4 regions of the Priestia sp. YIM B13552 genome follow, and region 2 is predicted to be linked to each of the others. Evidence: predicted binding sites of a transcription regulator. Region 2 holds the regulator's gene; each other region holds the start of a gene.
The links. The regulator LexA, encoded in region 2, represses DNA repair genes until DNA is damaged. The targets are predictions, from matches to a motif close to CGAACATATGTTCG.
Positions count from the first base shown of each region.

Region 1: a site for LexA is predicted at 6,883-6,896, ahead of recA (recombinase RecA). Genes of this name have one in related genera too.
Region 3: a site for LexA is predicted at 5,284-5,297, ahead of ACFX40_RS15615 (YolD-like family protein). Genes of this name have one in related genera too.
Region 4: a site for LexA is predicted at 3,136-3,149, ahead of ACFX40_RS17070 (Y-family DNA polymerase). Genes of this name have one in related genera too.

Region 1 covers NZ_JBHZOU010000001.1:20,215-29,663, reverse strand. Annotated here, with positions in the region: gene ACFX40_RS00150 (serine hydrolase domain-containing protein) at 1-752, shown strand, start outside; gene ACFX40_RS00145 (mechanosensitive ion channel family protein) at 982-1,800, shown strand; gene ACFX40_RS00140 (class I SAM-dependent methyltransferase) at 2,027-2,788, shown strand; gene speG (spermidine N1-acetyltransferase) at 3,351-3,875, opposite strand; gene ACFX40_RS00130 (DUF1565 domain-containing protein) at 4,051-5,373, shown strand; gene recA (recombinase RecA) at 5,676-6,719, opposite strand; gene arsC (arsenate reductase (thioredoxin)) at 7,163-7,585, opposite strand; gene ACFX40_RS00115 (arsenic transporter) at 7,609-8,907, opposite strand; gene ACFX40_RS00110 (ArsR/SmtB family transcription factor) at 8,926-9,273, opposite strand.
Region 2 covers NZ_JBHZOU010000002.1:372,248-381,696, reverse strand. Annotated here, with positions in the region: gene ACFX40_RS08055 (ArnT family glycosyltransferase) at 1-725, opposite strand, end outside; gene ACFX40_RS08050 (magnesium transporter CorA family protein) at 942-2,387, opposite strand; gene lexA (transcriptional repressor LexA) at 2,599-3,216, opposite strand; gene yneA (cell division suppressor protein YneA) at 3,363-3,692, shown strand; gene ACFX40_RS08035 (YneB family resolvase-like protein) at 3,746-4,414, shown strand; gene ACFX40_RS08030 (DUF896 domain-containing protein) at 4,484-4,714, shown strand; gene tkt (transketolase) at 4,882-6,888, shown strand; gene sirA (sporulation inhibitor of replication protein SirA) at 7,038-7,478, shown strand; gene ACFX40_RS08015 (YneF family protein) at 7,569-7,781, shown strand; gene ACFX40_RS08010 (ABC transporter transmembrane domain-containing protein) at 7,872-9,449, shown strand, end outside.
Region 3 covers NZ_JBHZOU010000003.1:684,518-693,966, reverse strand. Annotated here, with positions in the region: gene ACFX40_RS15645 (sulfate ABC transporter substrate-binding protein) at 1-85, shown strand, start outside; gene cysT (sulfate ABC transporter permease subunit CysT) at 179-1,015, shown strand; gene cysW (sulfate ABC transporter permease subunit CysW) at 1,028-1,894, shown strand; gene ACFX40_RS15630 (sulfate/molybdate ABC transporter ATP-binding protein) at 1,914-2,987, shown strand; gene ACFX40_RS15625 (ketoacyl-ACP synthase III) at 3,096-4,091, shown strand; gene ACFX40_RS15620 (YitT family protein) at 4,241-5,080, opposite strand; gene ACFX40_RS15615 (YolD-like family protein) at 5,328-5,681, shown strand; gene ACFX40_RS15610 (DeoR/GlpR family DNA-binding transcription regulator) at 6,326-7,078, shown strand; gene pfkB (1-phosphofructokinase) at 7,075-7,989, shown strand; gene ACFX40_RS15600 (PTS fructose transporter subunit IIABC) at 8,002-9,449, shown strand, end outside.
Region 4 covers NZ_JBHZOU010000003.1:983,812-988,153, reverse strand. Annotated here, with positions in the region: gene brnQ (branched-chain amino acid transport system II carrier protein) at 751-2,103, opposite strand; gene ACFX40_RS17075 (hypothetical protein) at 2,798-3,040, opposite strand; gene ACFX40_RS17070 (Y-family DNA polymerase) at 3,194-4,342, shown strand, end outside.

The DNA of each region.
Region 1 (9,449 bases), on a different contig from region 2:
TGTATTATCCTACATTGCTCCGCCTCGCTACTCACTCTTCTGGATATTCAGGAAGCTTACCTTTAAATAAAAGGGAATATTTTAAAATAATTTTAGGTTTGATTTTTGGCGGAAGTGATTTGAACAAAAATAATCCGTTGCATATGGATTTTAACAAAATGAAGATGCTAATCGAAAGAACTAAATTGAAAGAAGTAGATTATTCATGGAAATATTCCAATTTCGGCATCTCACTTATTGGGTATGCGTTGGGAATGGTATCGGGAAAGGGATATTGGGACACTATGAATGACTTTCTCCATGATGAGCTTGGACTAAAGGATACTTGTTTAGGAAGCTCAAATAATAATTTACAGGGTTATGACCGCAAAAATAATGATTGCGGTAACTGGCATTGGGACAAGGGAAATTTTATATCACCTTCAGGGGCGGTATCCTCAACCGCTGACGATTTACTTAAATACGCAAAAATAAATATGTACGAAGATAAACCATATCTGTCTTTATGTCATAAAAAACACGGCAATGGAACAAAGAAGTTTGATATGGGTCTTGGATGGCTGCTTTTAAAGAAAAACAATAATGTAGTGTTGCACGGCGGTGGAACAGGATGCTTCAGCTCCTTTTTAGGGATTGATAAAGAAAAGAAAGTTGCGTCCGTCGTTTTAGCTAATTATAGACTAGGCAGAAATGATGACGAGAATATAGGAATAGCTTTATTGGAAAGTCTACGGAAGTCAAAAGATATATAAGAATAGTCTGCAAAAAAACGAAGAAAATTAGTCTATTACAGTTCACCTTACCCCTTTAATTTCAATTAATTGAGAGATTATCATCCATATACCGACCCTCAAGAAGCGTAGATACCGCTTCTTTTTTTGATAAAACCGTGCTATTATCATTAAGGTTTGTGAAGAACAGAAGATTTTTGTCTTTGCATACATTCTTTTGGTATAGTGTTAGAAATAAGGAGTGGGTAAGTTGGTTTTTACTGAATTTTTCCAGCAGTTTCCCGTAAAGGTTTTAACGGTAGCACTGCTGATTATACTTATCGTTTATTTTATTCGTAAATTTATTAAGCTTTTCTTTGACAAAACGAGCTTTTTAGATGAAAAACGAGAAGAGACCTTGATGCATTTTTCTAATCAGGTGACAAGAGTAGTAGGCCTGGCTTTTTTCTTTATTTATGTGCTTAGCCATTTCTTTGACTTCGGAAAGATTCTCACTAGTTCAGTAGTGTTGGCCAGTGCCCTGGCAATAATTCTCCAGCATATCATTCGTGATTATATAATGGGACTGACTTACTTATTTGAACGTCAGATCCATCACGGAGATTATGTTATTCTAAACGGAAGCCGCCAAGGGAAAATAGAGGAAATTACGATGCGCTACTTAAAGATTCGTCAGTATGACGGCTACCTCTATACCGTCTCATATAGCAACATTACGGAACTTCAGAACGGAACCCGAGGAAGGCGCCGGGTAAATGAAAGTCTTATTCTCAACTATAGACAAAACCCTGACGATGCCTTCAAAGTAATGGAGCAAGTAGCACAAACATGTAACGAGAAATATGGTCAATATTTGTTGAAAGATGTGAATGGAATTCCTATAGAGAGCTTTCAATTCAATCAAATTACTGAACTGAACGTAGATTTTAAAGGTCACCAATATTCATTATCAGGCCTTGTAAAAGAAGCTGATTTTGTAGAAGCGGGCCAAAAGGTGAGATATGAACTCGCAATGGCTGCCTACAAAAATGACCTTATGATGGCTGAAAGCTTCGAGACAAGCCATTAAAAATAAAACTCGTCCCCTATTTATATACAAGATTTTATATTTAAGAAAAAAACACCCTTTTAATTTTTTAAAAGGGTGTTTTTTATTTTAAAAAATATCTATTAAGTACTTCTCCAATACAGATTAATTATCCGAAACCGAAAAAATTATTTAGTACATCTAAATTATTCTTCTAACAACATGGTAAAATTAAACAAAACACTCAAAAGGTAAAGGGGGATTAACTATGTCGCAAAAATCTAATTATACAAAAATCAACTCAAAAATGTGGGATGAATGGGCTTCATCTGGAGGAGAATGGTCATTAGCTATTAACCATCAAGATTTTGTAGATGCAACTCAAGGTAATTTTGATATTTACTTAACACCTTGTAAGCCTGTTCCACATCACTGGTTTATTCCATTTGAAAAAGCAAAAATATTGGGACTTGCTAGCGGAGGAGGACAGCAGTGCCCGGTCTTTGCAGCGCAGCATGCAGAAGTTACAGTGTTTGACTACTCTGATAAACAATTAGAATTAGAAAAAATGGTGTCCGCTAGAGAAGGTTATTCTATTGATTTAATTAAAGGCGATATGAGTAAGACATTTCCCTTTGAAGATGAGACGTTCGATATGATTTTTAATCCGGTATCAAACTGCTATATTCAAGATGTTGAACACGTTTGGCAAGAATGTTTTAGAGTTCTTAAAAAAGGTGGCGTTCTGCTATCTGGCTTTGCAAACCCTACTCTCTATTTATTTGGCGAAGATGAGAAAGAATTACAAGTGGTTCATAAATTACCTTATGACGGAACTAAAAGTACGATAGAAAATGATGAAGAACTTATAAAGAACGGCGGTGTACAGTTTAGTCATTCTTTAGAAACTCAAATTGGAGGACAGCTAAAAGCTGGATTCACTCTACAAGCTCTTTATGAAGATCATCACCATAAGGGGGAAATCACCAAATATATGCCTTGTTATATTGCAACTAAATCCATTAAATAATAGTTCGTTATCATGTTGAATGAGCTATCTCAACTTTTTCAATCGACTAAATTAGAAAATACATTTCAATCAAGTCAACTTAGATCTCAACTTTAGAATCCATCAAGATAAGAGGGAAGAGGTTGCAACTAAAATAGAAAATGGTGTTATTAAACCTAATATATCTGATAGTCCATCACTTATTCAATTACCTAAAGAGTATACTCAAGTGTTTAAAGGCGGGAGGCGACATCGCAGTCGAAACAAAAGGAAAGGCTAAATTAATTCTTTTCTTTACATATCGTGGGATGCTAGACAACTTTTCGGGATTTGTATATAACCTAAACGATAATAAGCCTTCAAAAAGCGATTTTAACGGGGACTTTAAACAAATAAAAAAGCGCATAAAAACAGGTATTTTATGTATCTTCTTATTAGTTAAAAATAGGGGCTTTAAATTATAATTCAAAGTCCTTATTTTTTAAGGCTGCCGACAGCTCTAATTATGATAACTAAGATTGTATGTCTTATCTACTATTAAAAAGCACCCACTATTTTGATGGCAGGTGCTTCTTGTTACTTATTACTTTTTATTTTTTGTTTGTAAATATTCTTTTTGAAACATACACATTCTTATAGCATTATGATAGCTTCCATCAACAAAAAATTCATCTTTTAACTCACCTTCAATAGAGAAACCAACCTTCTTATAGATATGAATTGCTTTTTCATTTTCCTTGTCTACAATTAAGTAAAGTTTATGCATATTCAATACCGAAAAGGCATAATTCATTGCTAGGTTTGTGGCAACCATGGCGTAGCCATGACCTTGATACGCAGGGTCGATGATAATTTGAAACTCTGCTCTACGATGAATATAATCAATTTCGACTAATTCCACTAACCCAAGCATATCCCCCTCCTTTTCAAGGATGAAACGACGCTCACCTTGATCGTGAATATGTTTATCATATAAGTCCTGTAGCTCTACAAAAGCTTCATAAGGCTCTTCAAACCAATAAGACATAATGTTTGCATCATTATTGAGTTCATGGACAAATTTTAAATCTTCTCTTTCCAAAGGACGTAACTTAAGTTCCTTATTCATTTCTCAAACCTCCACATTCTAGCATTACTTTAGCACTTTCCGTTTTAAATGTAAAAATTGCTGTAGTTTTAAAAAATAATAAGATATAGTGCGATTATTTACATCCTTATGAAAAGAACCATAGTATAATTTAAAAATCTCGCAAGTGAAATTCATTAACTTTAAGGAGGATCTTATGAAAAAAGCAGTTGGTATTCTTCTTATTTTACTATGCTGTATAAACCAAAGGGTTGAGGCAGCTAATCAACCTTCAGCAGCTCCTATAATACATCATGAAATTTATGTTTCTCCTACAGGGGATGACAAAAACCTGGGTACTAAAAGCAAACCTTTTAGAACATTAAGAAAGGCAAGTGAAGTAGCTCAGCCCGGAACTACCGTTTACATCAGAGGCGGTATCTACTATGAACAATTAATTATTAGCCGTTCAGGTACTAGACAAAAGCCTATTATCTTCAGGAACTATAAAAGTGAAAAGCCTCTTATTAGTGGAGAAAAAATAAAAAGTCGTTCTACAGATGGGGGGCTAGTTAGCATAAAAAATAAGAGCTACATAACAATTCAAGGTTTGAATATAGGTCATTCGTCTACTTCTAAGGAACAAAATACACCATGTGGTATTTTAGTAGAAGGAAGTGGAAAGAACCTTCGAATTATTAATAATCATATTTTCGATATTAAGACTGCACATAAAAATGGAAACGCTCATGGAATAGCTTTTTATGGATCCAAAGCGCCGCGTTCGTTAGAAAACATTGAAATATCGCGAAACCTACTTGAAAACCTGACCTTAGGTTTTAGTGAAGCACTAACTCTAAATGGAAATGTTAAAGATTTTATCGTCAATGCCAATACAATTCGAAACGTTGATAATATTGGGATTGACGTAATTGGCTTTGAAAAAGTAGCTCCTATTGAGAAATATGACCGAGCTCGTGAAGGACTCATTAGTGAAAACCATATTTACAACGTCAGCAGTTATTCAAATCCTGCTTACAAACATGAATACTCCGCTGGGGGAATCTACGTAGACGGAGGAAAAGATGTTATTATTGAGCATAACGTTTCAAGTCATAACGATCTAGGAATAGAAATCGCAAGTGAACACTATGGTAAACAAACTAGCAATGTTCAAGTTATACGGAATATGATTTATAAGAATCGTTTTACAGGAATTTCAATTGGAGGCTATGATAAAAAACGTGGAGGGACGATAAATACTCTTATTGAACATAATATTTTATATGGAAATGATACGATGAACATGGGTGGTGGCCAATTACTGATGCAATATCATGCAACTCATAACGCTATTAACAATAATGTTATGGTTTCAGTAAAATCTAATTTGCTTCTGGCCAATCTTCATTACTCAAATAAATATAATCAACTTAATCATAATGTGTACCTAAATAAAAGTAGAGATAAAGCGAATCGATGGATATGGAAGGGGAAAGAAATAGAAAGTTCTACTATCGTATCACCTAGGCTTTTTTAATGAAAATTTCTTTTTGGAAGATATTCTTTATTTAGTTGCTCGCTGGGATTCTATTTAAGGCCGAAAAATTATTCACTTCACTATCTGCTGGTTATACTTTTTATTTCATTGAAACAAAGAGAAAGGTGCGTTCATTGTAAATATACAAATGGATTGCAAGAAGATTCATGCTGGTTCTCTATATGAGTAGTGTTTATTTAGGTGCAAATCAATAGCCTTGACATAAAAACACCCCCATCATTAGAGTTTTTTTATCTAATAATGGGGTGCAGTTCAAGCCGTGGGAAAGGTGTTTTATGCCTTTATTGATTTTCGTTTTCGTTTTCGCTATCGTTATCTATAACATTATCGTTATTAATATTATCACCATATTTGAAATCAATAATTCTTTTTCTGATTTCTTCTCTAATTTCAGGGTTTTCTTTTAAGAAAATCTTAGCGTTTTCTCGTCCCTGTCCTAAACGCTCCTCATTATATGAAAACCAAGATCCAGACTTTTGAACAATATCTACTTCAGAACCGATATCCAAGATTTCTCCTTCTCTTGATATACCTTCTCCATACATAATATCTACTTCAGCAATGCGGAAAGGAGGCGCCATTTTATTTTTGACTACTTTAATTCTTGTTTTGTTACCAACTATGTCATTTCCTAGTTTAAGTTGTTCAGCACGGCGAACCTCAAGACGAACGGAAGAATAGAATTTTAGTGCTCTTCCACCTGGCGTTGTTTCCGGATTTCCAAACATAACGCCTACTTTCTCCCTGATTTGGTTGATGAAGATGGCAATGGTTTTGGACTTATTGATTGCTCCAGATAGTTTACGAAGAGCTTGAGACATCAAACGAGCTTGTAGACCTACGTGAGAATCTCCCATTTCTCCTTCAATTTCTTTTTGGGGAACTAATGCAGCTACTGAGTCAACAACAATAATATCTACAGCGCCACTTCTAACTAATGCTTCAGCAATTTCAAGTGCCTGTTCACCAGTATCTGGTTGAGATAACAGTAACTCATCAATATCTACACCTAGTTTTCTTGCATAAACTGGATCCAGTGCGTGTTCAGCATCAATAAAGGCAGCTCGGCCTCCATTTTTTTGTACTTCTGCAATTGCGTGTAAGGAAACGGTTGTTTTACCTGAACTTTCCGGCCCGTAAACTTCCATAATTCTTCCTTTGGGATAACCATTAATTCCAAGAGCTATATCTAAAGCTAATGAGCCTGAGCTAGATGCCTCAACTTTTGTATGTGTGCCTTCTCCCATTTTAATAATTGATCCTGTACCGAATTGTTTTTCAATTTGTTTTAGAGCCATATCTAGTGCTGCTTTTTTATCATTCATGATTTGAAACCTCCGATTGTTATTACGTTTACAATAAACGCCAAGGTATTTCGATAAAGAATAAGAGTTGGCTCAAATGTTTTTGCTCCGTGCGAGAAAATTTTGTGTTTAACTGTCTTAGTTTGTTCTGGTGTTCCTTTATTCATCTCTAAACCCTTAGTATCGAACAAATGTTCCTATTGTGTAATCATACAATAAATGCATCTAATTGTAAAGGCGAAAGTTTTTCTGCAAACTAGCTAAAAGAATATCTTATATTTATAAAAAGCAAGTTTATACTTTCATATAAGTTAAATTAAATAAGAACCATTTTTAAATTTTTATGTACATGAATCTACCAATCTGATTAGACTAATGACGTATTCCTCATATTCCTAGTTACTATAAAACAGATTTTAGGAAGAAATAAAGCAGTCTATACAAATAGACTGCTTCTTGATTAATTATTTACCTGTTTCAGCAAAACGTTGAATACGTTCAGCAATTTCATCACGTACACGCTGGAAAAACGCCCATTTTTCTTCTTCTGTTCCTTCAGCTTTTGCTGGATCATCAAATCCCCAGTGTTCACGTTTCACATGGGGAGGCGTTACTGGGCAGTGATCTGCTGCATGGCCACATAATGTAACGACTAAATCCGCATTATTTAAAATTTCAGGGTCAATGACATCAGATGTTTGGTTTGAGATATCGACGCCAGCTTCTTTCATTGCTTTTACGGCGTTAGGATTTAATCCATGAGCTTCTAACCCTGCACTGCGTACATCCCATTCATCATTACTTAGATATTTTTTTGCCCATCCTTCAGCCATTTGGCTACGGCAAGAGTTACCTGTACATAAGAAATAAAGTGTTTTTTTAGACATGTGTAAAATCTCCTTTAAATGTGTTATGAAATAATTGATAACCAAATATATAAACCAACAAGCGTAATAAACAATGTTGGGATGGTTAAGATAATACCTGTTTTAAAATAGGTTCCCCAAGAAATCTTAACTCCTTTTGCCGAAAGAACGTGGAGCCATAAGAGAGTGGCTAGAGAGCCAATAGGTGTAATTTTTGGTCCTAAGTCCGAACCAATGACATTTGCATAAATCAAGGCTTCTTTAATTGTACCTGTTGCAGAAGTTGCATCAATGGCCAAAGCATCAATCATCACGGTTGGCATGTTGTTCATAATCGATGAAAGTATGGCTGCAATGAATCCCATGCCAATGGTTGCGGCAAACAATCCATGGTCAGCGGTTGCTTGGATGAGGCTTGCTAATACTTTAGTTAGCCCTACATTACGTAATCCATAGACAACAACATACATACCAATCGAAAAGAAAACAATCGCCCACGGAGCTCCTGCTAACACTTTTTTAGTGTGAACAGCGGGACTCTTTCTTGCTATTCCTAGGAATAAAACCGCAATAATACCTGCGATAATAGAAACAGGAATATCGAAAAACTCACCAATAAAGTAACCAAGAACTAAAATGAATAAAACGATTCCTGATAAACGGAACATTTTCTTATCTTTAATGGCTTCAACCGGTTTCTGTAAATCATCTAGATTGTATTTCTTAGGGATGCTTTTACGAAAGTACAAATATAAGACAACAATACTTGCCAAAAGTGAGAACAGATCTGGCACAATCATACGTGATGCAAATTCAGAAAAGCGAATACCAAAGAAATCAGCTGATACAATGTTGACCAAGTTACTTACTACAAGAGGTAACGATGTTGTATCTGCAATGAATCCACTGGCGATAATAAAAGGGAAGACCATTTTATCTTCAAATTTAAGTGCTCGTACCATGGCAAGTACAATAGGTGTTAGAATTAAGGCTGCTCCATCGTTTGCGAATAATGCTGCTACTACAGCTCCAAGGAGGGATACATAAACGAACATGCGAACGCCATTGCCTCCTGCAGTACGCGCCATATGTAAAGCTGCCCACTCGAAAAATCCAATTTCATCTAAAATTAAGGAAATAATAATAACTGCAATAAACGTTAATGTTGCATTCCATACAATTTGAGTTACATCCAGCACGTCATGGAAATCAACCACACCTGCTAAAAGAGCTAATACTGCGCCTCCACATGCTGACCAACCAATAGACAAGTTCTTTGGCTGCCAAATGACAAAAATCAATGTCACTAAGAAGATGAGGGAGGCTACTATAATTGATATCACTTTACAGACCTCCTATTATTAGCAACAATTAATACGTAAACCTTGCTTTTCTAGTTCTTTTAATCGTTCATCTTCGCTTGGTAAAGAATCGAGTATATCAAGGACAAACTGATAATAGCTGTTTTCTTTATTTAAGGAATAGAAGATCCAATGTCCTTTTCGTCTTTCACTTACGAGTTCGATAGCTCTTAACTTCCGCAAGTGTTGGCTAATAGCCGGTTGACTTGCTTTATAAATTTCAACTAGCTCACAAACACAGCACTCGTTATTTTGGAGCAGCTTCATCATTGACAATCTTGTCTTATCTCCAAGCAGCTTCAGTATCTGTACTGCTTTTTCCACTTCTACCTGCGCTTTTACATCCATTATGACTCGCCTCCTTATTTTCAAATATAATTATATAAGTATTTTATTATATATTCAACAGAAATATACATTTTAAAAATTAATCAAAAAAAGTTGATTAATGCCTTGATTTATCTAAATTTTCCAGATATGATGAATACATCAAAAAAAATTGATTTATGAAAGTGAGGATGAAA
Region 2 (9,449 bases):
GGTCCTAGAGGGCGCATTAAATTTCCTAACGACAATAGCAGGCCAATATAAAGCCAGCTAAACTTGTTATGAGCAAATCTTTTTATAATAAGGTAAAAAGCTGCATAAAATAAAAAAGTAGCTAAATGCTGGTTAGTTAACACTGAGCTATAGAGAATGTTCGGAATGTAGAACGCATATAGAAAAGCTGCCATTCTCCCAGCAAGTTCATTAAATACTTTCGCGCCAATTAAATAAATAAAAATAACGGTGCCAGTGGAATAAAAAATATTTAACAATTTTAATATAAAAATATTATCTCCAAAACAGCGAATAATAACAGATTCATAGAATGAAAAGCCTAGCTGATATACCCATGTAGTAAAATAAACGCTTTGGTTAAATTCATAATTTCCTTTTGCGATATTACGCGCGGCATCTAACATGACAAGAAAGTCAGATTTTACAGGCGTTTGAACAGAAAGCATCCATGCTAGTCGAATACCTAAGGTCAAAACGATCAGTGAAATAAAAAAAACAGTTTTGTTCATGTATCTACTTGCAATTGCTATTAGAAAAATGACAAGGAAAGTGATAAAGATTCCTTCAATAATAAATGAATTACTTAAAGCCAAGCCCTTTAATTCCAATGAATTTGTCATCGCATTATAACTGCCCCATAGAGACCATGTAAGAATAATGACACATAAAAAGATCAGGCTTTTGGATAAAAATGAGTTAAGCATATTACCTCCTGCAAATTATTTCAAAGATAAGGTACAAAATTCCTACCCTATGATACCATATTTTATTATTTTGTATATATTTTTCTTATAGAGTATAATGTTAGATTGTTCTGAAATTACGACAGCGGCATAACGTTTGATAAAAGGGTAAGCCGAGTAGGAAAACGATTTTGTAATAGAAAAAGCTGTTTGCATCCATACGTATGCGAACAGCTTTTATGTTTTAAACCGATCTTTTAATAAATTCCATAGGGAACTCACTCCGAGACTAATGCTGATCAGAATTCCTGACAGAGCTACTATTAAAGCGATATATTCAAAGATAGAAAACTGCTTCATGCTATCCCAATTGATGTTTCCCTTTAGTTTGCTAATAACTAAATTCATTCCGTAAATACCGGAAAGAACCGTATAAATCGTTAAAATTAATAATAAGTAATTGTGACGTTTGGCTGCGATTTTCTCTTGATTTTGGTACAAAGTACCAAGGGTTTCTTTGACTTCTTGATAAAGAGAATTGATATGAAAGATTTTTTTAAAGAGCTCAGAAAACTCTTGACCTTCTGTGCGAGAGCTAATTTCTAAAAATAAATATTTACCTGAAAACACGGTAATAGAGCGGATTAGTCGTTCAATGCCCTCTGAATTTTTATGAAACGTGAGCTGCGAATATTCATAAGATAATTTTAGCAACACGATTTTATAGAAAAAATGTAAAAATAAATTATAGTAATGCTGGCCAAATAGATGATTCATCAAAAGTTGATCCGTTTTAGAATCTGTCGATTTAGAAATACACGAAAACACATGGTCTGTTATGACGTAATAGGTTTCAGGAGCCCATCTTTCATACACGTGTTTGGTATTATACGTTTTAATATACTCATGGTTGTGTGCAGAAATAAACGCTTTCCCGTCAGGCGTATAGCTATTTAGCTGCCCAGTACGAAATAAAGTTGTGGAATTAATTTCTTGCTCTTGATTTACCGTTACATAACTTAACACAAACATCCGTTCATCGATAAAATAAGGAAGGCTCCCAACGTGCTGTTCACGCGTGGCTTCTTTCTTGATGTGTTCGTTCAAAAATGGCGCAAGCTGTGAAAAAATATAATCTTGCACTTTGCTATAGCGATGATGTTCATAGGTAATGGTGGATCCATGCTCTTCAGCAAGCTTCGGTTCTAGTACACGAAAATGATTCATGAATTCTAAAATATCATCATAGGTGTAATGATTATGGCTCATCTCAGTGCGAATGGTCATGACGCCAATTTCAAAAGGACATAAAAAAACATCCACAGACAGCACGTTGCTAGATACGGTGGTGGAGGAAGTGTGTAACGTAATAGTATGGTCTATTTTTTTGGAAAATCGAAGCAACCCTTCTTTTTCGCACGAGTCAGGGAATAGAATGCATTCAATGTAAGGAAGAAAATATTGATCCAGGCTATCATGAGATACGTAATACTGTTCTCCGTAGTATTCTTTTTCTAAATGTTTTTTTTGAATGGAAAAAAATTCGAACAAATTTTCTTTTAGTGCATGAACAAGCTGCTCTTTATTTTTTCGGTCAAAGGAAAAAGGAAAAAGAAACATGTTCATTGCTTTGGTAGGTACAATGGTTTGAAATGGTTCTGTTTTCCTTGGTGTATTGGTCATAAACTACATCCTTCTTATGGTCGGTTGTATTTCCTTGTAAGAGTCGAGGAAATGCAGATAGAAAGTAAAAGGTGAAACAAGCTTTACAAAAACCGTTCTACCTGCCTGCGGTGATTCAACGTATCATTTATAATATGCCAATTTTTTTAGAAAACAAACGTAAAAAAACCAACTAACATCATGATTAGTTGGTTTTACATACAGTGTCTGATTAGTGAATCGTGCGATATACACCAGTTACTTTTCCTAAAATCGTTACGTGGCGAAGAATAATAGGCGCCATCGTTGAATTTTCAGGCTGTAAACGAACGAAATTTTCTTCTTTAAAGAAACGTTTTACCGTTGCTTCGTTGTCCTCGGTCATAGCGACCACAATATCTCCATTATTAGCTGTTTGCTGCTGACGTACGATTACCATATCGCCATCTAGAATACCTGCTTCAATCATACTTTCTCCCATAATTTCAAGCATAAATACATGATCATCTGGAGAAACGAATTTATCTGGAAGAGGGAAATATTCTTCCACATTTTCAACGGCTGTTATAGGAAGACCCGCTGTTACTTTACCGATAACAGGAACATTAATGACATTGCTTTTAGGGATGTTTACTTCATCTAGTTGAAGAACTTCGATTGCTCTTGGTTTTGTTGGATCTCTGCGAATTAACCCTTTGCTTTCTAAACGAGCTAAATGCCCGTGTACAGTGGAGCTAGAGGCTAATCCTACCGCTTCCCCAATCTCGCGAACAGAAGGCGGATAACCTTTTAATTTTACTTCGTGCTTAATAAAATCTAGTATGTCTTGTTGACGTTTTGATAGCTTCATATTTTTCACCTCGATTTTAGCTATTCTTTAGGTGAATTATACCACGTGATGTGTCAATATACAAACATAAGTTCGAAGAATTCCATTGACAGAAACAAATGTTCTCAATAAAATAAGAACATATATTCTGATAGGGGGATCATAATATGCAACAATTCTTACATTCTATGAAACATTACGCTATTTTTTTTGCAGCAATCGCTGCACTTACATATGTATTGACGCTGGTTTTAGGAGCGGATAAAGTAGATTTAGACAAATATTCAACGGTTACTATTACAAAAGGAGATACGCTTTGGGACTTGTCCAACAAGTATCATAATCACCATCATTTGACCACCAATGAATTTGTCAAATGGGTTGAAGACGTCAATGATTTAAACTCAGACACTGCCCAGTCTTTATCTCCTGGAGATAAATTATATATTCCTGTTTTAAAACAAGAGTTACATAATCAAGTGGCAATTGAACAGTAGTGTGTAACGGCCGTTCCTGAATATTGTTAGAAGCCGAAAAGGTCGTGATAAAAGTGGACGCCATTATTTATTGCCGTGTCAGTACGGATAAAAAAACCCAAGAAACATCTTTACAGCGCCAGCAAGAAGAATTAAAAAAGCTTGCTGGTCTTCACTATCTAGACGTAAAAAAAGTCGTGATGGAAAAAGCAAGCGGATATGACGTAGACAGAGAGGGTATTTTGGATGTTCTTCATACAATGAAAGAAGAGAAAATCTCTGTGCTGCTTATTCAAGACGAAACACGATTAGGCAGAGGAAATGCCCGAATTGCGCTGCTTCATGCTTTTCATAAAGAAAATGCTACCATCTATACGATTAGTCATCAAGGTCAGCTTCAGCTTTCAGAATCTGATTCAATGGTGTTAGATATTATTAGCTTAGTGGAAGAGCATCAGCGGAAATTACATAATGCTAAAATTAGAAGAGGAATGAAAAGAGCCGTAGAAAACGGTTATCGTCCGCAGAAAAATTTAAAAAATCAAGGAGTTAACTCGGGAAGGGAAAAAAAAGAAGCGCCTATTGAAGAAATTGTCCGCCTTCGTCATAACGGCTTAACCTTTGCTGAAATTTCAGTTACGCTAAAAGGTTTTGGCTATAATATTTCAAAAGCGACGGTACATCGCCGCTATCAAGAGTACCAAGAGAGTGCTCAATCTCTTGATAAAACGAAAGAGATTTAGTAAGATGACTACATGTTGCCGAAGCGGTTCGGTAATTTTAATTATTGATTATAAGGAGATAGGTTTTATATGCTATCAAAAGATAAACTTGCTCGTATTAATGCTCTTTCAAAAAAGGCAAAGGCTGAAGGTCTGACAGAATCTGAAGCGAAAGAACAGCAAGAGCTACGTCAGGAATATTTAAAAGTTTTCCGACAATCTATGACAAATCACCTTCATACGATTAAAGTTGTAGACGAAGAAGGTAAAGATGTTACGCCTAAGAAGTTAAAAGAGAGTAAAAAGAAGCGTCTTCACTAAGACGTTCTAGTAAAACTAGAGGGAGTGTTCCCTCTAGTTTTTTGTATATTTTTAATAAGGGGCACAAAAACTGTAAAAGTGGAAATTTTTTTGGTTCAAGTATTGTACAAATAAGCAAATCATTAGTATGATAACATATGTACATAGTTTTGAAAGGAATGAAGAGTATGACACAACGTATTGAAGATCTTTCGATTGCAACAATTCGTACTTTATCAATCGATGCGATTGAAAAAGCAAATTCAGGTCACCCAGGTATGCCAATGGGAGCTGCTCCAATGGCATATACATTGTGGACAAAATTTATGAACATCAATCCAAAGAATCCAAACTGGTTCAACCGTGACCGCTTTGTATTATCAGCAGGACACGGATCGGCACTATTATACAGCTTGCTTCATTTAGCTGGATATGACTTATCAATTGAAGACCTTAAAAACTTCCGTCAATGGGGAAGTAAAACACCAGGTCATCCAGAGTTCGGTCATACAGCAGGTGTTGATGCAACAACTGGTCCACTAGGACAAGGTATTGCAATGGCTGTTGGTAAAGCAATGGCAGAACGTCATTTAGCTGAAACATACAACAAAGAAGGTTTAGAAATTGTAGACCACTTTACGTATGGTATCTGTGGTGACGGAGACTTAATGGAAGGTGTATCTGCTGAAGCAGCTTCATTAGCGGCACACTTAAAATTAGGACGTTTAGTTGTTTTATACGATTCAAATGATATTTCTTTAGACGGAGATTTAGATCGCTCGTTCTCTGAGAACGTAGAAGATCGTTTCAAAGCTTACGGATGGCAAGTAATCCGCGTTGAAGACGGCAATGACTTGACAGCGATTGCAAACGCAATTGAAGAAGCAAAAGGCGATTTAACACGCCCAACGCTAATTGAAGTAAAAACAACAATCGGATTTGGTTCTCCAAACCACGCGGGTACTTCTGGCGTGCACGGTTCTCCATTAGGTTCCGATGAAACAAAATTAACAAAAGAAGCTTATGCATGGACATTTGAAGAAGATTTCTATGTGCCAGAAGAAGTGTATGCTCACTTCAAAGCTACAATTGCTGAAGATGGCCAAAAGAAAGAAAACGAATGGAACGATGTATTTGCACAGTATAAAGAAAAATATCCTGAACTAGGTCGTCAATTTGAACTAGCAGTAGAAGGAAAGTTACCGGAAGGCTGGGAAGAAACGCTTCCAGCATACGAAACGGGTTCAAGCTTAGCTAGCCGTGCTTCTTCTGGAGAAGTATTAAACGCAGTAGCACAAGCTGTACCTCAATTCTTCGGCGGTTCAGCTGACTTAGCTGGCTCAAATAAAACAATGATTAAAGGTTCAGAAGACTTCACTGCAGCTGATTACAGCGGACGTAATATCTGGTTCGGTGTACGTGAATTTGCAATGGGAGCTGCATTAAACGGTATGGCTCTACACGGCGGTGTAAAAGTATTTGGAGGAACATTCTTTGTATTCTCTGATTATCTTCGCCCAGCAATTCGCTTAGCAGCTTTAATGAAGCTTCCTGTAACATATGTATTCACACATGATAGTATCGCAGTTGGAGAAGACGGCCCAACACATGAGCCAATTGAACAATTGCCATCACTTCGTGCAATGCCAGGTCTTTCAGTGGTTCGTCCTGCAGATGCAAATGAAACAGCTGCTGCATGGCGCTTAGCATTAGAGTCAACTGACCGCCCAACGGCGCTTGTATTGACTCGTCAAAACTTGCCAACGCTTGAAGGTACAAAAGAAAATGCATACGAAGGCGTGTCTAAAGGTGCGTACGTTGTATCTAAAGCTGGTAAAGACCAAGCGGATGCATTAATACTTGCAACAGGCTCTGAAGTAAGCCTAGCAGTAGAAGCACAAAAAGCATTAGCTGCAGAAGGCATTGACGTATCTGTAGTAAGTATGCCTGCATGGGATCGTTTCGAAGAGCAATCTGCTGAGTACAAAGAAAGTGTTATCCCTAAATCAGTGAAAAAACGTTTAGGTATTGAAATGGCTTCTACACTTGGCTGGGAACGCTATGTTGGAGACGAGGGACAAGTTCTTGGTATTAATCACTTCGGTGCATCTGCTCCTGGTGAAACAATCATGAAAGAATTTGGTTTTACAGTTGAAAATGTAGTAGCAAAAGTGAAAAGCTTGCTTAATGCATAATTCTTTTTCATAAGAAAGAGCAGACTCCTGTGGTCTGCTCTTTTTTTTCGACAAAAAAACAAAGGAATTTTTTCATCGATAGACAAGCATTGCGTACACCATTCGGTATAATGGTACAAAAAAGAACGAGCCGAAAGGGAGGATGAATCGTGAGAACGTATGAAGTATATTTAATGGAGGAAGAAGTTGCATCATCCTATTTTCGAAGAGAAAAGCTCATTTATCAGCTGCTGATTGAATATAGAATGAAACGTCACTTGCAGGAAACGCACTTACAAAAACAAGTTCATTACATTACTCGCCAACTGCCCATTTCATTTATTCAACGAGAATTGCTTCAGGCGTTTTCTCATTATCCTCATTTTTTTACTCATCAAGAGACGTTTGTGCTGGAATATCCTCATAAAAAAAGTCGAGCATCTATAAAATTAACGAATCGCTGTATAACAATTGAAGGAGATGGCAATGTTGATGCTGAGACAGCTTTTTTTGAAGTATTACGCAAGCTAGATCCTTGTTTTTTAGCAGTGAATTATGGAACGGATGAATACGGCTGGCTGAGGCCTGTGAAAACAAGAAAATTTGTGTAATTATTTAAGGAAATTGGAACGGAAATATTGTATAATAGCGTATGGTCTAGTACACTGTAAGTTAGACAACACGAAGGAGGAAGTAATACCATGGGAATGTATATTCTAGTTGGTGTTCTAGCATTAATTGTTGGGATAGCGCTAGGATTTTTCATTGCTCGTAAATATATGATGAGCTATCTGAAGAAAAATCCACCAATTAATGAACAAATGTTAAAAATGATGATGATGCAAATGGGCATGAAACCATCGCAGAAAAAAATTAACCAAATGATGAAAGCAATGAACGGCCAAATTAAATAATGGTTAATTGGACAGACACTCTCTATTCAGAAGGGTGTCTTTTGTTTTATGATAGAGATAAGAAAATGGTTGTGGGGCTAGGGGGATACGATGAAAATTTTTCGAGAGTTATGGTGGTTTTTCAAACAGGAAAAAAAGTCTTACATAACGGGGGTAGCGCTGCTCATTATTGTCGCAGCATTAGAACTTCTCCCGCCTAAAATTATTGGTTTAACGGTAGATGGCATTAAAGAAGGGACGCTGAATGGAAAGCGCTTAATGCAGATGGTTGGCATTTTACTAGGAGCTGCTGTTGTGGCCTATTTCACAAGATACATATGGCGTATTATGATATTTGGTTCATCTGTTAAACTAGCCAAGCAGCTGAGAAATACCCTCTACACTCATTTTACCAAGATGAATCAGGCCTTTTATCAAAGGCGGCGAATTGGGGATTTGATGGCCCATGCAACAAACGATATTCAAGCTATTCAACAAACTGCAGGTTCGGGCGTTTTGACACTCGTGGATTCCATTGTCACAGGAGGGCTTGTTCTATGCACAATGGCCCTCACAATCAGCTGGAAATTAACGCTTATTTGCCTTATTCCTATGCCGCTTATGGCCGTTTTAACAAGTTACTATGGTACATTACTTCATGCGCGGTTTCATCACGCACAAGCAGCATTTTCTACTTTAAATGATAAGGTTCAAGAAAGCATTAGCGGGATTAAAGTCATTAAGACGTTTGGGGAAGAAGCAGCTGATGTCGAAGAATTTCGCATCAAGTCTGCAGATGTTGTCCAAAAGAACATGAAAGTAGCCCGAATAGATGCATTGTTTGATCCGACCATTTCGATTATTGTAGCACTTTCTTTTTTACTTGCTCTTATTTTTGGCAGCAAGATGGTTATTAGTGAAGAGTTAACACTGGGGCAGCTTGTTACCTTTACAACTTATTTAGGCCTTCTTATTTGGCCGATGCTCGCGTTTGGCTGGCTATTTAACATTATGGAACGTGGAAGAGCATCATATGACAGGGTATTTTCTTTATTAAAAGAAGAAAATTCGATTGAAGAAGCAGCGTATCCTAGTGTTGAAATGCCAACAGGAAATATTGAAGCTGTTATTCATAGGTTTTCGTATGGTAAAGAAGACGAATATACGTTAAACGAAATTTATTTTACACTTTCTCGCGGTCAAACGTTAGGTATTGTCGGAAAGACGGGTGCTGGGAAAACCACGCTTTTAAAGCTGCTGCTTCGTGAATTTGATGTAAGAGACGGAGCTGTTTTATGGGGAGGAAAAGATATTAAAGACTATGCTTTTGATTCATTGTACAAAAGCCTTGGATATGTTCCTCAAGATCACTTTTTGTTTTCAACAACAGTTGCTGATAATATCGCTTTTGGAAAAAGAGAAGCAAGCAATCATGAGATTGAAGAAGCGGCTAAAGTTGCCAATGTACATAGAGACATCCTTGATTTTACAGATGGCTATCAAACAATAGTAGGCGAAAAAGGCGTTTCGTTATCGGGTGGACAAAAACAGCGTATCTCGATTGCAAGAGCTCTTCTATTAGATCCTGAGCTTTTAATTTTAGACGACTCGCTATCAGCGGTAGATGGAAAAACGGAAGCGGGTATTTTACAAGCGATGAAGCAGAAACGTCAAAATCGAACAACGATT
Region 3 (9,449 bases), on a different contig from region 2:
TAAAGATTTTGGCGGCTGGAAAAAAGCTCAAGAAACTCATTTTAACGATGGAGGAACATTCGATCAGATTTATCAGCCAAAGTAATATGATGCATTAAAAAAGTAAATGAGGAAGATACGAATGGTAATTCGTATCTTCTGTGTATATGTATCTTGAAAGCAGAGAGAGGTGTAAGACGTGAGCGTGTTACAACGACAGAAGAAAAAGAAAAGCATCTTACCTGGATTTGGGCTTTCTTTAGGTTTTACGATGTTTTATGCAAGTATCCTTGTGCTTTTTCCGTTAGCTATGATTTTTTTAAATACGGCATCTATGGGATGGAGCGACTTTATTAAAACTGTTATAGACTCTAGAGTAGTAGCATCATATAAATTAAGTTTTGGAGCAGCATTTGCAGCAGGGATTATTAATGTTATTTTTGGAACTATTATTGCATGGGTATTAGTGAGATATCATTTTCCTGGAAAGAGGTTTATTGATGGACTTGTAGATTTGCCGTTTGCTTTACCAACGGCTGTTGCCGGCATTGCCTTGACCACTCTTTACGTTCCGAAAGGATGGATTGGTCAATTATTTACGTTTAAAATCGCATTTACGCCTATCGGAATTATTATCGCTCTGACGTTTATTGGTCTGCCGTTTGTTGTCCGAATGGTGCAGCCAGTATTGCAAAACTTTAATGCGGAGATCGAAGAAGCATCTGCTAGCTTAGGAGCCAGCCGAATGCAAACGTTCAGAAAAGTTATTTTTCCAGAGCTGGTGCCTGCTATTTTAACAGGTTTTTCTCTTTCATTCGCAAGAGCGCTTGGAGAATACGGGTCAGTTGTTTTTATTGCTGGAAATATGCCGATGAAAACTGAAATTACGCCGCTTATTATTATGACAAAACTCGAGCAGTACGATTATGCGGGCGCTACTGCTATTGCATCAGTCATGCTCGTTGTATCATTTTTTCTGTTATTACTTATTAATATTATTCAATGGTGGACAAATCGTAAATTTGTACATAGTTAAGGAGGGATGACATTGGCAGGACATGTTCCAATGCAGCATGCAAAAACGACTGTTAAACTTAATCATTCTAGTTTAAAAGAGCCCAAAGTCGTCCAGTGGCTGCTTACATTTATTGCACTGGCTTTTTTAGCTCTATTCTTAGTGCTCCCGCTCATCACCATTTTTATGACAGCTTTTCAAAAAGGGTGGGAAACGTATCTTGCTGCGATTACGAATCCGGATGCTTTGGCTGCTATTAAACTAACGCTAATTGTGGTGCTTATTACCGTTCCTTTAAATGCCATTTTCGGCGTGGTAGCTGCATGGTTAATTACAAAGTTTGATTTTAAAGGAAAGAATATTTTAATTACGCTTATTGATTTGCCGTTTGCTGTTTCGCCTGTTATTGCTGGATTGATTTTTATTTTATTATTTGGTGCACAAGGGTTATTCGGAGAATGGTTGTTTAATCACGACATCAAAATTGTATTTGCTATTCCCGGTATTATTTTAGCTACTCTTTTTGTAACGCTGCCGTTTGTTGCTAAAGAATTGATTCCACTCATGCAAGCTCAAGGGTCAGCCGAAGAAGAAGCGTCGTTAACGTTAGGAGCCAGCGGTTTCAAAACTTTTTTTCTAGTGACGTTACCTAATATTAAATGGGGCTTATTATATGGCATTATCTTATGTAATGCGCGCGCAATTGGAGAGTTTGGAGCTGTTTCCGTTGTGTCTGGGCACATTCGAGGAATGACAAATACGATGCCTCTTCATATTGAAATTCTCTACAATGAATATCAATTTGCAGCAGCGTTTGCGGTAGCATCTTTAATGTCAGTTTTGGCTATTTTTACATTAATTGTAAAAAATATTATTGAGTGGAAAGCCAAACATATTTGAATAGGAAGGAGCTTATGAGATGAGTATCCATATTAAGCACGTATCAAAGAACTTTGGTGATTTTAAAGCGCTGGATTCTATTAACATTGATATTCAAACGGGTGAATTAGTAGCTTTACTCGGTCCGTCCGGTTCTGGAAAAACATCTTTGCTTCGTATCATTGCCGGTCTTGAACATCTTGATCAAGGAGCTATTTTATTTGATGGAAAGGAAATTACGCACATAAATCCAAAAGAGCGGAATGTAGGGTTTGTTTTTCAACACTATGCTTTGTTCAGGCATATGACTGTGTTTGATAACATTGCGTATGGTTTAAAAGTACGACCTAAAAAAACAAGGCCTTCTAAAACAGACATTATCAATAAAGTAACCGAGCTACTGCAGCTTGTTAAACTAGAGCCGCTTGCAAATCGCTATCCCTCTCAATTATCGGGCGGACAGCGCCAGCGAGTAGCGCTTGCTCGAGCGTTAGCAGTAGAACCGAAAGTACTGCTATTAGATGAACCTTTTGGCGCTTTGGATGCAAAAGTTCGCAAGGATTTGCGCAGATGGCTGCGTAAATTGCATAATGATTTTCATATTACGAGTATTTTCGTTACACATGATCAAGAAGAAGCTTTAGATGTGGCCGATCGTATTGTTGTGATGAACAACGGTAAAATTGAGCAGATTGGCAGTCCTGAGGAAGTATATGATCATCCTAACAGTCCATTTGTGTACGATTTTCTAGGGAACGTCAATTTATTCAAGGGCCGCATTCATAAGGGAAAACTAAAACAAGGAAGCTTTGAAATGGATATTCCAGAATTTAACGGAAGAAATGAAGAAGCAGCTGTTGGATATGTACGACCTCATGATATTCACCTTGAAAAGGCAAAAACAAGCGCAGATGCTGTTTCTGCAACCGTTAGCCATATTCATGTGATAGGGCCTATCGTGCAAATTGAATTAAAAAGAGAAGATGCAGAAGAATTTTTAGAAGCTGAATTAAGCAAAGAGCACTATAAAGTCCTCAGCCTTCAAGTGGGAGAGCAGGTGTATGTAAAGCCTAAGCAGCTAAAAGTATTTATTCCAGAAGATTATTCTATTTAATAAAAAGCGTAAAGGGTATGCCTTTGCGCTTTTTATCTGCTAATAAATTAGTACCAGATATTAAAAGTAGGTGTTATAATTAAGTATCAACTGATTTGAGGTGGAGAAATGATACAGTCAAAAGCTAGAATTACGGGAATGGGGATATATACACCAAAGCAAAAATTAACGAACGACCATTTAAAAGAAATGGTTGATACAAGTGACGAATGGATTGTACAGCGCACGGGAATGAAAGAACGACGAATTGCAGGGGAAGGCGAATACACGTCCACGCTTGCCATTCAAGCCGTTGAAAATTTGCTTAACCGATATGATGTAAAAATAGAAGATGTAGATGCAATTATTGTTTCGACCACAACGCCTGATCACTTTTTTCCTAGCGTAGCATGTCAGGTTCAAGATTACTTTCATATTGATCAAGCTGCTGCATTTGACTTAAGTGCAGCATGCGCTGGATTTACATATGGCCTTCATGTGGCGAACGGCTTAGTGACGTCGGGATTGCATAAAAAGATTTTAGTTATTGGTGCTGAAGTCATGTCGAAAATTACAGATTATACGGACCGGGCCACATGCGTGCTGTTTGGTGACGGAGCGGGAGCCATGCTTGTAGAGTACGATGAGCATAATCCAAGTTTCTTAGGATGTCACTACGGAACGGACGGAAGCGGAGGAGTAAATTTATATCGTTCTAACTTATCTAATACTCTTTCGGGAAAAGAAATTAACTCGAGCGGGAATTTAGTTCAAAACGGGCGTGAAGTATACCGCTTTGCTGTACGAACGATTCCAAAAGGAGTAGAAGCATTATTAAAGAATACTTCCATTTCTCTTTTTGATGTAAACTGGTTTATTCCGCACAGTGCAAACCTTCGAATGATTGAAGCTATTTGTTCTAAAACGGGTGTTTCAATGGATAAAACGTTAACGAGTGTGCAATACTGCGGAAATACGTCTTCCGCTTCTATTCCGCTAGCTTTAAACGAAGGAATAATGACAGGAAAAGTACAGGATAATGACCTCCTTATTTTCTATGGTTTTGGAGGAGGATTAACGCACTGCGGTCTGTTAATTAAATGGACGTGTAAAGAAAAAAGCTAAAAGGCATCGCCTTTTAGCTTTTTAGATTTTCATTACAGAGCTTTTTATTGTCGTTACAAGAGAGTTTATTCTTTTTATAACGGCAGGTTTACTGTATTTTCAGCGCAAACATATATAATAGAAAAAAACCGCTTTTTTACAGCGGGTTTTCAGCCGGCTTTTGGAATAGTAAAACCTACTCCAAAGACGTCGCGCACATCGTGTACGACCACAAAAGCTTGTTCGTCGACTTTATGAATAATACGCTTTAATTCTAGCAGTTCTTGTTTGTTCACAACTACGTACAATACGTCTTTTGCTTCTTTTGTATAGCTTCCATGAGCCGAAAAGACAGTGACGCCGCGCTGCATCTTTTTATTGACTTGTTCGGCTACTTCAGCTGAACGGTGTGAAATAATAGTGATTGCTTTGCGAGGGTTGAGTCCTTCAATGATATAATCAAGCACTTTCGTTCCGATGTAAAGAGAAATAATCGTATACATCGTCTTTTCTCCACCGATGACAAAATAAGCGCTTGCTACCACTAATAAATCAATTGCCAGCATCGTTTTGCTAATATTCCAGTCTAGATATTGATTAGCTAAGCGGGCAATAACTGCAGAGCCTCCGGAAGTTCCGCCGCCTCTAAACACAAGTCCGAGTCCTACCCCAGCTAAAATACCAGCAAAAATAGCCCCCAGTAGCGTATCGTCAAGAGGATTTCCCAGTCCTTCAGTTATATGTAGGAATAGAGACGTGAAAATAATACATATAATTGTGTAAACAATCACACGCTTATGAAGCAATTTGTATCCGATTAGTACCAGCAAACCGTTTAATATAAAGTTTGTGATACCCGGAGACCAGCCTAATACATAATAGGTAATCATTGTTACACCGGTTACGCCGCCTTCTGCTAATTCATTTGGAATAGCAAAGTAATTAATGGCCAGTGCGAAAATGAGGCTCCCTAGAATAATGAGGATAATTTCTTTTATTTTATTAATCATGAACGTTACCTCCAATCATCAAAAACTCCGAAAACACAGTCATGACAATGTATTATACCAACTCTAGAGACCGAATTAAAGATGGGATATTATTATTTTTTAAAAATCAGTTTCTGCTATTAACATAAAATCTTTTGACAGTTTTTATGGAGTATGAAAAAATGAATTGTTTGCTTTTATTTTGATTAAAAAGTTTTGCAATGAGAATGTTCGTTCGGTAAAATAGAAGCAAGAGTCAAGGGGGAGAATGAACGTGTATCAAGATGAATTAAAACAGTATGCGAAGTTAGTAATGCCCGAGCATTTAGAGAAAATGAAGAAAATGTACAGTCCCGAGGCGCATAAGCAGTCCTTAGGGTTGAAAAAAGAAAAGATTGAGCATATTGAAAATGTCATTATGAACAGTTACTCGGAGCATCATCCAGTAACGCTTCACGTCTATGAAGCAGGACATATTCAAAGGTATGAACGAGTGACGATTGATAAAGTCTCGCTGCAGTCGAATATGCTGATGGTTACAGGCCCTTGTTATACATATTCGATTCGAGCGGATGCAGTAATTGAAGCAGATGTATGGAAAGATGAAAGCTACTCTAGCTAAGAGTAGCTTTTTTGTTCGTTTTGTATCTTTTTTTTAACGCATGCATACAATACATAAAAGCATATTCTGCGAGTAGTAACTTCTAGCTACTAGGAAATTTTAATTAAAGAAGGGATCATTGTATGCAAAATGAAAAAACTCAAGTAAGAGAAATCGAATTAACGCAGTTCATTAAGAAAAGACTTGTTCGTTTTATCTCAAGTTTAGCTATTTCTTCTGCCCTTGCTTCCATATTATATATGCTTCTATTTTTATTTAAATGATGGGTCACTTTGAGTTGTCCAAAAAGGTGGACAACTTTTTTGGTGTGTAGGCTTTTACGAAATCAGGACAAGCTATGGCTGATTCAGTCAGAAAAATTCAATCGGTCAAGAAATAGTCAAAAACAGTCATAGCTAATTGAGTAGAAGAAAACCTTTACATATAATGAGAAAAGTAGACGAATTCTTGAATTACCAGCATATTTCCTTTTGTATTAACTATTATTAAACCAAATGCAAATTTAACTATTCGTTCAAAAAACTTTATTTTGTAATTAAAAAAATGAATGTTTTTGATTTTTTATGATTGATTTTGAATGTAAACCGTGATAAAGTAAGTACATGAAATAAATGAAAACGCTTTTTTGAAAAAGGAGCTAGAACATGTTAACGCCGGAGAGACATCAACTAATCTTAAAACTTTTAAAAGAGAAAGAACTTGTAAAAGTACAAGAGTTTATCGAAGTTACAGGCGCTTCGGAATCCACCATTAGAAGAGACTTAAGTCAACTAGAAGAAGAGCAAATGCTCAAACGTGTTCACGGTGGCGCTTCGCTTATTCGCAGTAAACGAATCGAACTGAGCGTTATCGAAAAATCTGCTAAAAATGTTCAAGATAAACGAAACATTGCAGAGTATGCGGCTTCCATTATAAATGAAGGTGACTGTATTTTTTTAGATGCAGGAACTACAACGTATGAAATGATTCCTTTTTTAAAGCAAAAAGATGTAGTAGTCGTGACAAATGGTTTAATGCATTTAAACCCGATGCTAGAACAAGGTATCACCCTCTATTTAATTGGGGGATCTGTTAAACATAAAACGGGCGCTTTAATTGGCAATGGAGCTCTTTTAAGTCTTGAGCAATATCGTTTTGATAAGTGCTTTATGGGAGCGAATGGGATTCATCATCAATATGGATATACAACTCCTGACCCAGAAGAAGCATTGATCAAGCAAACGGCAATGAAGCTGTCTAGAGAATCGTATATTTTATCAGATTCCACTAAGTTTTTTGAAACAAGCTTTGCGAAAATAGCCGATTTACATGAAGCAAAAATTATAACAAATGACGTACCTAGCGATGTACTTATACAGTATGCAAACAAAACAGACATAAAGGTTGTGAAATCATGATTTATACATGTACGTTGAACCCATCCGTTGATTACGTAGTACATGTTTCAGCATTCGAAGAAGGCGGGCTTAACCGTACAACGAATGAAGCCAAGTTTCCAGGAGGAAAAGGCATTAACGTCTCTCGCGTTTTAAAGCGATTAGGTGTTGATAATAAAGCCCTCGGTTTTGTAGCCGGCTTTACAGGAACCTATATCGAAGACTACTTAAAAGCGGAGAATATCGAAACAGCTTTTACAAGAGTTGAGGGAGATACCCGTATTAACGTAAAGTTAAAAACAGAAAAAGAAACAGAAATTAACGGTCAAGGACCTGCTATTACAGACGAAGCGCTTCAGTCTTTATTGACTCAAGTAAAACAAATGACTGAAGGCGATATCTTCGTATTAGCGGGGAGTATACCGAAAACGCTTCCAAGTTCTGTGTATGAAACGTTAACTGAACTAGCAGCAGCGAACGGAGTAAAAGTTGTAGTAGATGCAAGTGGAAAAACTTTGCTAGACGTCGTGTCTCACAAGCCGTTTTTTATCAAACCGAACCATCATGAACTTGCAGAATTGTTTGATGTAGAAGTAAACAGTGCAGAAGATGCGCTAGTATACGGTAAGAAGCTCGTGGAACAAGGAGCGCAAAACGTTGTTGTGTCTATGGCAGGTGATGGAGCACTGCTTATTAACGAAAGCGGTGTCTACAGTGCCACAGTCCCTAAAGGAACGGTAAAAAATTCTGTTGGAGCTGGCGATTCACTTGTAGCTGGATTTATTGCTTCTTATGTAAAACAAGGGGATTTATTAGAAGCTTTTCAAACAGGAGTAGCTTCAGGAAGTGCCACAGCATTCTCACTTGAATTATGTACAGCAGAAGATGTAAAGACGCTTCGTGAACAAGTGTCAATCACAAAGGTAGAGTAGGGGGAAACGAGAATGAGAATTACTGAATTATTAAAAAAAGATACAATCATTCTTGATTTAAAAAGCACGTCAAAAGCTGATGTTATTGATGAATTAGTTGGAAAATTAGACGAAGCTGGTCGCTTAAGCGACCGAGCTGGCTATAAAGAAGCAATTTTAAATCGTGAATCTCAAAGTACAACGGGAATTGGAGAAGGCATTGCCATTCCGCATGCGAAAACAAGCTCGGTAAAAACACCGGCCATTGCATTTGGACGCTCAACAGAAGGTATCGATTATGAATCATTAGACGGACAGCCTGCACACTTATTCTTCATGATTGCAGCGAGTGAAGGCGCAAATAACGCTCACTTAGAAACACTATCTCGTTTGTCTACGTTATTAATGGACGAATCATTCCGAAAAACGTTGCTAACAGCATCATCAATTGATGAAGTCATTAAAGCAATTGATGATAAAGAAACTGAAAATGAAGCGCCGGAAGAGGAAGTAGATACAGCTTCAGATCAATTAGTGCTTGCTGTAACGGCTTGTCCAACGGGAATTGCCCACACATATATGGCAGCGGACAGCTTAAAAGCAAAAGCGAAAGACATGAATGTCACGCTAAAAGTTGAAACAAACGGTTCCAGCGGGGTTAAAAACGCGTTGACGAAGGAAGAAATTGAAAACGCTACCGCTATTATCGTTGCAGCGGACAAGCAAGTAGAAATGGAACGTTTTGCAGGTAAAAAAGTCATTCAAGTTCCAGTAGCTGAAGGAATTCGCAAGCCTGAAGAATTAATTAACCGCGCGTTAAAAGGAGACGCTCCTGTATACAGCGGCGGCGGTGGCAGCAAAGAAGGCGGAGAAAGTAAAGGATCAGAGCGTACAGGGTTTTACAAGCATCTAATGAGCGGTGTATCCGCAATGCTTCCGTTTGTTGTAGGGGGCGGGATTTTAATTGCCATTTCATTTATGTTTGGCATTCACTCAGCAGAACCGAAAGATCCGACGTACAATGCATTTGCAGCAGCATTAAAAACAATTGGCGGAGATAATGCATTCTTCTTACTAGTACCAGTACTAGCAGGATTTATTGCAATGAGTATTGCTGATCGTCCTGGTTTAGCTCCCGGTATGGTTGCAGGTCTTTTAGCAGCTTCTGGCGGAGGCGGTTTCTTAGGTGGTTTAATCGCTGGTTTCTTAGCAGGTTATGTAGTAGTGGGGTTAAAGAAATTATTCAGCGGCCTACCGCAAGCGCTTGATGGAATTAAGCCAGTTCTTCTTTATCCGCTATTTGGGATTTTTATCTCAGGGTTGATTATGCTTTATGTTGTAAATGAGCCAGTTAGTGCAATTAACAAAGGATTAACGCACTGGTTAAGTGGATTTGGTACAGGTAACTTAGTATTATTAGGTATTATCTTAGGCGGTATGATGGCGATTGATATGGGTGGTCCTATTAATAAAGCAGCCTT
Region 4 (4,342 bases), on a different contig from region 2:
TAGAATCATAGAACTTGATGTAGCAATAGCCAGAAATATTGGAATTGTAGTTATGTTAATTTCTGTTATTGTATTTAGTTTCGTTTATTATTTACTAAATCGTCGATACTTAAAAGGTAGCAAACTAAATTATTATGGAACCGTGTTATGGATTCCGTACTTTGTTATTATGCTTATCTTATTTAACAGGCTTTTTCCAATTAGTGACCATGGAGATCAACTCAATCCTATAGGAAGAATTGTTATATACCTTGGTGTTTTACTTTATCCAATATACTTAGCAATTGTAATTGCCTTATCTAGAAAAAGTACAGTTCAGTAGAGAAAGAAAAAGTACTCCTATTTTGGGAGTACTTCTTTTCTTTTGAATTACACTTAAAATAAAACAAATAACTATTCTGTTTTTAAACATCCATTTATCTTCCTTAATAAATTATATATTATTCATAATTTATTCCAAAACAAAAGTCCGCAAAAGTATACCTTTACGAACCTATCATTTACATAAGAAATCTATTATTTTTACCGTTCGTTTAAGTTTAAAGATAACCTATAAACGTCCTCTAAAAACATAGACTTTAACGAACTTATTTTCGTAATAATATAAATATTAATTTAACTTAATTATAAAAGTACAAAAGAAGGAGCATCATCTAAATATATAGGAAACTCATAAGAAGAGTCTTTAACTTATAAGAAGTAAAGACTCTTTTTGTATTTGCTTTATTTAAAATAATTAAAGTAAAATTATTATTTATTTAACCTTGTTGATTTAGAAGTAAATTGCTCTTTATTTTTAAATAAGTTGACTCCATAACCTGCAAGACCTCCAATAATTGCAGGGAATATCCAACCTAATCCAATATGGTAAAGAGGAAGATAGTAAGTAAATACTTGGTCAATACCAGGAATGTGTAAGCCAAAATCATTTAATCCGTCTACCAGGCTTACAACAAATGTTAAGAATAGGCTGCCTTGGTATACCTCAGCACATCCTTTAAATAAAGAATGAAGGAAAGTCAAAAAGATTAGAACGATTGCTAATGGATAGAGAACTGTTAAAACAGGTACTGAAAAAGAAATTAAATGATTTAATCCAACATTTGCGATGATTGCGCTAAACACGGATAAGCTAATCGCAATTTTCTTGTAAGAAATAGAAGGTAATAATTTATGGAAATAAGAAGAGCATGAAGTAATAAGCCCTACGCTAGTTGTCAGACAAGCTACTGTGATCATTAAGCCTAATAGTAACCCTCCATATTCTCCAAAATAATAATCAGAAACTTTCGCTAGCACCGCACCACCATTATCTAAATGCCCAAGCTTTTCTACACTTGAGGCGCCCATGTATGAAAGGGCTGAATAGATAGTTGCAAGAATAATAGCAGCAATTCCTGTAGCTTTTAGGCAAACAGTTATAATTTGCTTCTTTGTTTTAGCGCCTTTTTCTTTAATTGCATTGATAATAATGATTCCGAAAACGAAAGATGCAAGAGTATCCATTGTTAGATATCCTTCTTGGAACCCATTAAAAAAAGAGTTTGTTACATATTTTTCTGTGGGTGCTTGAAATTTTCCAATAGGATGAATAAAAGCTACTAGAACTAGAATTCCGATGAATGTTAATTTAATCGGCGTTAAGAATTTTCCGACAATATCGACAATTTTCGCCGGATTGAGAGAAAAAAAGCATGTAATACTGAAAAATATAATAGTAAACACGAGTAAAGCTATAGAACTAGAGCCTTCAGAAATGAAAGGTTTAAGTCCGATTTCAAAAGAGACGTTACCTGTTCGTGGGATAGCAAATAAAGGTCCAATAGCTAGATAAAGAACAGTTGTAAATACTAAACCAAAGATAGGATGTACGCGACTTGCTAATGATTGTAAATCTTCTTTTCCGGAGAACCCAAAAGCTAGTACACCAAGTAAAGGCAAGCCTACTCCAGTAACTAAAAAACCCGCATTTGCTGACCAGATATTTGCTCCCGCTGACTGACCAAGCATGGCAGGGAATATTAAATTTCCAGCTCCAAAAAATAATGCAAATAACATTAAACCAATGATTACTATAAAAGAAAACGGTACTTTGTTTGACACGGTGAAACCCCCATTAAAAATATTCTTTATAAAAAATTAAATTTTCAGACAATTTAAATTACAAATAACTTATCTTTTTTGTATTATAAACAGTCAAATTACATATTTCAATATAAAAAATAAACTTTTTTAATAAAATTTAAAAAATTATCAATTTTCCGTTCATTATCCATTATTAAAATAAAAATAATATTAAAAACCCAGATTTTTATTCAAAATGCGTACGTTAAGTGAGTTAATAACGGTATTTTTTTAAAAAAATTATAAATCATATTCAAATCGCGTATATTATCCTTTTAATTAATTTGATTGAATGATATGCAAGGAAGTTTGGAAATATAGTACTACGAAACTTATAAAACTTTTTAATATTAGCTAAACACCTGAAAGGAAAAAGTAGTTGATTTATTGCTTCAAGAAATGGAGCATTCTAAGTCTTATAAAGAACGCTTACTTTTATCTCCTGAACTAGTAATTTGACAATCAACAGCTTATCTCTAGACAAAGTACTTTTCTAATGTGAAATCACTGTCTAGAATCACAAACGTTTCTGTTTCCTTTGAATGATTATCTTATGGTACTCCATTCAAGCAGTCAGAGGGTAAGTAATAATGATCATTTTTTCTTTTTTAAAATATGTCATAAATTTTATATATACTGAAAAGACCTTATTAACAAATTAATTAAGGTCTTTTTATCTTTTCTTTTTGAAGCCAAAACTCATCATATAAGCTATTAATAAAGAGATAAAAGCAGCAAAACTAATTTTTATGTAAGAAACCTCTAAAGCCCAAGGACCATATTTTTTTATATTTAAACGATACATAGACCACCACTGTCCATTTTCACCTTTAAAAAATGAGAAGATAATCCATAAAAGAACTAAAAACAAAAACCATGATAAAAAGATAATATAATTAGGCATTTTTCTATTCATAGGTCCCCCCTCCGTTCTTCCCGTTTATATGTGATGCTCTTTTCTCTTATTATAGTAACAATAATCGGGAAAAATTTAGAGTTTTTATTGAATAAAGAACGTTTGTTCGTATATAATAGAGAACAAACGTTCTTTATTTGAGGAGTTATTCCAATGGATTATGAATATCTACCAAACAGAGTCATTATTTGTATTGATATGAAAGCATTCTTTGCTTCTGTTTCATGCGTGATACGTAGGCTAGATCCATTAAAAACAAAGTTGGCAGTTGTAGGAGATACAAAGCGGTCGGGATCAGTTGTGTTAGCTGCCACACCCTTATTAAAGAAAGAAGGGATCCAAACAGGCAGCCGTCTTTTCGACATTCCTAGAAGGAAAGATATCCATGTCGTAAACCCATCCATGGAAAGGTATGTCCAGGCCTCGAACTATATTTCTAGTTTAGTGTTACAGTATGTCGCTCCTGAAGATTTCCATGCATATAGCGTTGACGAGTTGTTTATTGATGCAACAGCTTCTTTACATTTATTCGCTCGTACACCAGAAGAATTAGCCCGTAAAATCATCAACGAGATTTATCGTAAAACACGGCTTACAGCCACCGCAGGAATCGGTCCGAATCTCTTGCTGGCTAAGGTGAGCTTAGATCATGAGGCCAAGAATAGCCCAACAGGGGTAGCTTATTGGCGATACGAAGATATTCCTTTTAAATTATGGTCGATTCACCCAATGAAGGATTTCTGGGGAATCTCATCCGCTACGGAAAGACGCTTAAATCGTTTGGGCATTCACTCCATTAAAGAACTCGCTCTTTCTTCTGTAGAGATGTTACGTAAAGAATTTGGTGTCTTGGGAGAAGAAATCCACCAACATGCAAACGGAATTGATTTTAGCCGTATTTCTGACGTGTATATTCCGAGCTCTCGATCATTCGGGAAGAGTCAAATTCTGTTTCGAGACTATACAAGTCGAAAAGAAGTGGAATTGCTGCTATTAGAACTGTTAGATGATGTGTGCTTTCGTTTACGTATGCATCAAGTCGTGGCACAAACTATTCATTTATCCATTGGCTACAGCAAACAAACAGGTGGCGGCTTCTCAAGACAAAAGAAAATGGGGCGGGCTTCGAACCTAAGTCAAGATATCTTTCCTTATTGTTTAACCATACTACACACGTTTGATAGCGGAATGCCCATTCGATCGATTGGAATTTCTTTATCGAACACCAGTATTCAAGAAGAAGAGCAAATGAGTTTATTTGAAGATATTGACCAGCGGGAAAGAGCCTATGCACTTGCTAAA